Regions from separate parts of the Comamonas guangdongensis genome, predicted to be linked through region 2. Evidence: predicted binding sites of a transcription regulator. Region 2 holds the regulator's gene; the other holds the start of a gene.
What was found. Region 2 encodes sigma-54, which starts transcription at its own class of promoters, with help from an activator protein. Its sites were predicted from a motif close to TGGCANGNAANCTGCTTT; they were not measured.
Positions count from the first base shown of each region.

Region 1: a site for sigma-54 is predicted at 883-900, ahead of exaC (acetaldehyde dehydrogenase ExaC). Genes of this name have one in related genera too.

Region 1 is NZ_JBFYGN010000026.1:36,415-38,614, reverse strand. It holds gene AB6724_RS18390 (HAD family hydrolase) at 1-132, opposite strand, end outside; gene AB6724_RS18385 (YchJ family protein) at 297-704, opposite strand; gene exaC (acetaldehyde dehydrogenase ExaC) at 953-2,200, shown strand, end outside.
Region 2 is NZ_JBFYGN010000016.1:99,426-101,625, forward strand. It holds gene AB6724_RS14535 (aspartyl/asparaginyl beta-hydroxylase domain-containing protein) at 1-193, shown strand, start outside; gene AB6724_RS14540 (RNA polymerase factor sigma-54) at 356-1,951, opposite strand; gene lptB (LPS export ABC transporter ATP-binding protein) at 2,014-2,200, opposite strand, start outside.

The DNA of each region.
Region 1 (2,200 bases), on a different contig from region 2:
GCGCGTGCACTGCTCCTGGCTGATGGCCCAGCCAGCCTCGTTAAGCATGGTGCACAGCACGCGGTTGGTGATGGATTCGCTGTCTACCAGCACGCCATCACAGTCGAAAAGCACGGCGTCAAAAGCGGTCATCGGACTCGGGACTCGAAAGCGCCGGCGGGACGCTGCGGGCTATATGCCGACCGCAACCCGGCGAAGCTTCGGCCAGTGGGTAAAAAATGGAGTCGCCGATTATGCGCGCGCCATCAAGCCACAGTCTGCGCCCTGGACACTCGCCGCATGGGCGCAGTGCCATCTCAGAACTGGTCGCCGTCGACGTAGTACCAGCGACCGTTCTCGCGCACGAACCGGCTGCGCTCGTGCAGACGCACGGCCCGGCCGGCCAGCCGGTAGCGCGCGACGAACTCGACCTCGGCGCTATCGTCGCCCGTGGTCCGGAAGGCCTTGACCTCCAGGCCCAGCCATTTGGCCGCTGACTCGAAATCCAGGTCCGGCGGGCGCTGGCTCTCATGCCAGGTGGCCAGCAGATAGGCGGCGTTCTCGCGCACAAACGCCGTATAGCGCGAGCGCATCAGCGCGCTGGCGTCGGGGGCCGGCTGCTCGTGATCTATGTAGCGGCCGCAGCAATCGCCATAGGCCGGCACAAGGCCCTTGGCGTTCTTGAGGCCGCAGGGGCAGGACAGGTTGGGCAGGGAAGAGGTCACGAAGCGGGTGGCCGCGGCCCGTGCCGCGGCTCGGAATGAGCAGGCTGCGATTTTGCAACAGCCCATGCTCCAAACCACAGCACCGCAGTGGTTCAAGCTGCAACAACCGCCCTCGCCCACCCTGGGCTTGGGCGGCGGCAGAGGCGCTCCCGGGGCGGCCCGCCGGCCGGATTCAAACTGGCACAGAGCTTGTATATGAGTTGCGAGCCGGCCCCTGTGCGTCGGTCTTCATCGACAAGGAGACATTCATGGACATGTTCGAACTCAAGCGTTTCAACCTCGACATCGCTTACCCCTACAAGCAGCAGTACGACAACTTCATCGGCGGCAAGTGGGTCGCGCCTCTGGCGGGCCGCTACTTCGAAAATGTCTCGCCCATCACGGGCAAGCCCTTCTGCAAAGTGCCCCAGTCCGACGCCAACGACGTGAATCTGGCCCTGGACGCGGCCCACGCGGCCCAGGACAAGTGGGCCGCGACCTCGGTCACCGAACGCGCCAACATCCTGCTCAAGATCGCCGACCGCATGGAGCAGAACCTGGAGCTGCTGGCCATCGCCGAGACCATAGACAACGGCAAGCCGCTGCGCGAAACCATGGCCGCCGACATTCCGCTGGCCATAGACCACTTCCGCTATTTCGCGGGCTGCATACGCGCCCAGGAAGGCGGCATCTCCGAGATCGACGCCAACACCGTGGCCTACCACTTCCACGAGCCCATAGGCGTGGTCGGCCAGATCATTCCCTGGAACTTCCCGCTGCTGATGGCCGCCTGGAAGCTGCCGCCTGCGCTGGCCGCCGGCTGCTGCGTGGTGCTCAAGCCCGCCGAGCAGACCCCGGCCTCCATCATGGTGCTGATGGAGCTGATCAGCGATCTGCTGCCACCCGGCGTGATCAACGTGGTCAACGGCTTCGGCAGGGAAGCCGGCGAAGCCCTGGCCACCAGCAAGCGCATCACCAAGATCGCGTTCACGGGCTCCACGGCCGTGGGCCAGCGCATTCTGCACGCGGCCGCCGACAATCTGATTCCCTCGACGGTGGAGCTGGGCGGCAAGAGCCCCAACATCTTCTTCGCCGATGTGATGGACGCCGACGACGAGTTCCTCGACAAGGTCATGGAAGGCTTTTCCATGTTCGCGCTCAACCAGGGCGAGGTCTGCACCTGCCCCTCGCGCATCCTGATCCAGGAGTCCATCTACGAGCGCTTCATCGAGCGCGCCGTCAAGCGCGTGCAGTCCATGAAGCAGGGCCATCCGCTGGACAAGAGCACCATGGTCGGTGCCCAGGTGTCGCAGGCCCAGCTCGATCGCATCCTCGGCTACATCGATGTGGGCCGCCAGGAAGGCGCGCAATGCCTGACCGGCGGTGAACGCCACCGCCCTGGCAGCGAGATCGACGACGGCTTCTTCATCAAGCCCACGCTGCTGTTCGGCCAGAACAATATGCGCGTGTTCCAGGAAGAGATCTTCGGCCCCGTGGCCTCGGTCACCACCTTCAAG
Region 2 (2,200 bases):
GGTGGCCGCGGCCAGCTCGCCCAACAACGAGGGCGACCCGCGCGGCATGATCAGCAAGCTGTTCAAGATCTCGTTCTACGCGGGCAAATACCGCCGCGCCTTCCGCGACTGGAATCCGACCTTCTACAAGATTCTCAAGTTCGGACTGATGATCGGCGTGCTGGTCTGGTTTATCTGGTGGATGGTTTCTTGATAACCCCCTGAGGCGCTTTGCGCCTTCCCCCAAGGGGGACGACAGCCTCGCCGCGAGGCGGCTCTTGCTCGCTGTCTCTCACTTGGGGCTTGCTTCATCAGGCCGTATGCCCCAACCAAAAAGCCGCTGATGTATTCAACGGCTTTTTGTTTTTTGAATTCGCTACAGCGCCTTGCGCAGCGTGGTGGTCGGAATCTTGAGCTGCTCGCGGTATTTGGCCACGGTGCGGCGCGCGCACTCTATGCCCTGCTCCTTGAGCATATCGGCCAGCTTGGCATCCGATAGCGGCTTTTTCGGATCTTCGGCATCGACAAACTGCTTGATCAGTGCGCGCACGGCCGTGCTCGAGGCGCTGCCGCCGGTTTCCGTACCCAGGCCCGAGCCGAAGAAGTACTTGAGCTCGAAGGTGCCCTGGGGCGTGGCCATGTACTTGGCCGTGGTCACGCGGCTGATGGTGGATTCGTGCAGGCCCAGAGTGTCGGCGATATCGCGCAGCACCAGCGGGCGCATGGCCAACTCGCCATGCACGAAGAAGTTCTTCTGCCGCTCCACGATGGCTTCGGAGACGCGCAATATGGTGTCGAAGCGTTGCTGGATGTTCTTGATGAACCAGCGCGCCTCCTGCAGCTGCTGCTGCAGCACCGCATGGCCTTCGCTGCTCTTGTGGCGGCGCAGCACGCCCGCATAGACATCGTGCACCTTGAGCTTGGGCATGACGTCGGGGTTGAGCTGCACGGCGAAATCCATGCGACCCGAGCCGGCGCGCACCGGGCGCACGATGACATCGGGCACGACGATCTGGCGCTCCACGTCGGCAAAGCGCCGGCCCGGGCGCGGCTCCAGGCGTGCAATCAAGGCCATGGCTTCGCGCAGCTGTTCCTCGCGTGCGCCGCACAGGCTGGCGAGCTTGCGCAGATCGCGCCGCGCCAGCAGGTCCATGGGCTGGGCGCAGATGGAACGGGCCAGCAGCAGCTGGTTCATGCGCGCCTCGGTCGTGCCCTCGTCCTCGGCGCTGCGGATCAGCTCGCGCAGCTGCAGCTGCAGGCATTCGGCCAGGTCACGCGCGCCCACGCCCACGGGCTCCAGGCTTTGCAGCAGCCTGAGCGCAATCGCAAAGCGCTGCTCCAGCTCCTCGCGCTCCTCCAGGTCCTCGCCAGCCAGGCTCCGGGCCAGTTCGGCCAGCGAGTCTTCGAGATAGCCGTCGTCGCTCAGCGACTCGATGAGAAAGCGCAGGGCCGCACAGTCCTCGGCCCCCAGATGCAGGCTCAGCGCCTGGCGGTGCAGAAATTCGGTCAGGCTCTCGTGGCCGCGGGCCAGGTCTATGGCGTCGGTTTCATCGTCGCCCTCGCGGTTGCGCGTGGAGCTGCCGGCCGCCTCCCATTCGCTGCTGGCCTCGCCCCCCCATTCGCCGTCCTGGCCGTCGAGGCCCTCGGCCTCCCAATTCAGGGTTTCGGGAGTCTCGGGCGCCGCGGTTTCCGCTACGGATTCGGAAGCTGTCTGCGCAGTTGCCACTTCCTTTTCCGACGAAAACACCTCGGGAGCACTGGCTTCGGCAGCGCCAGCCGCTATCTCGGCAGGAGCGTCGCCGCCCGCATCGCCCTCGTCGCCGGCCTGCTCGAGAAACGGGTTGTCGATCAGCATCTGCTCGACTTCCTGCGCCAACTCCAGCGTGGACAGCTGCAGCAGCTGAATGGATTGCTGCAGCTGGGGCGTGAGCGACAGATGCTGCGAAACGCGTAGCGACAGGCCTGGCTTCAAGAGCAAACCTCCCGCATTGGCACAACGATGAAAGCGGAATGGCGTGCAGGCATACGGGGCTCTTACATGCGGAAGTGCTCGCCCAGATAAACGCGGCGCACATCGGCGTTCTCCACGATCTCCTCGGGCGTGCCTTCGGCCAGCACATGGCCGTCGCTGATGATGAACGCGTGGTCGCAGATGCCCAGCGTCTCGCGCACGTTATGGTCGGTGATGAGCACGCCTATGCCGCGCTCCTTGAGAAAGCCG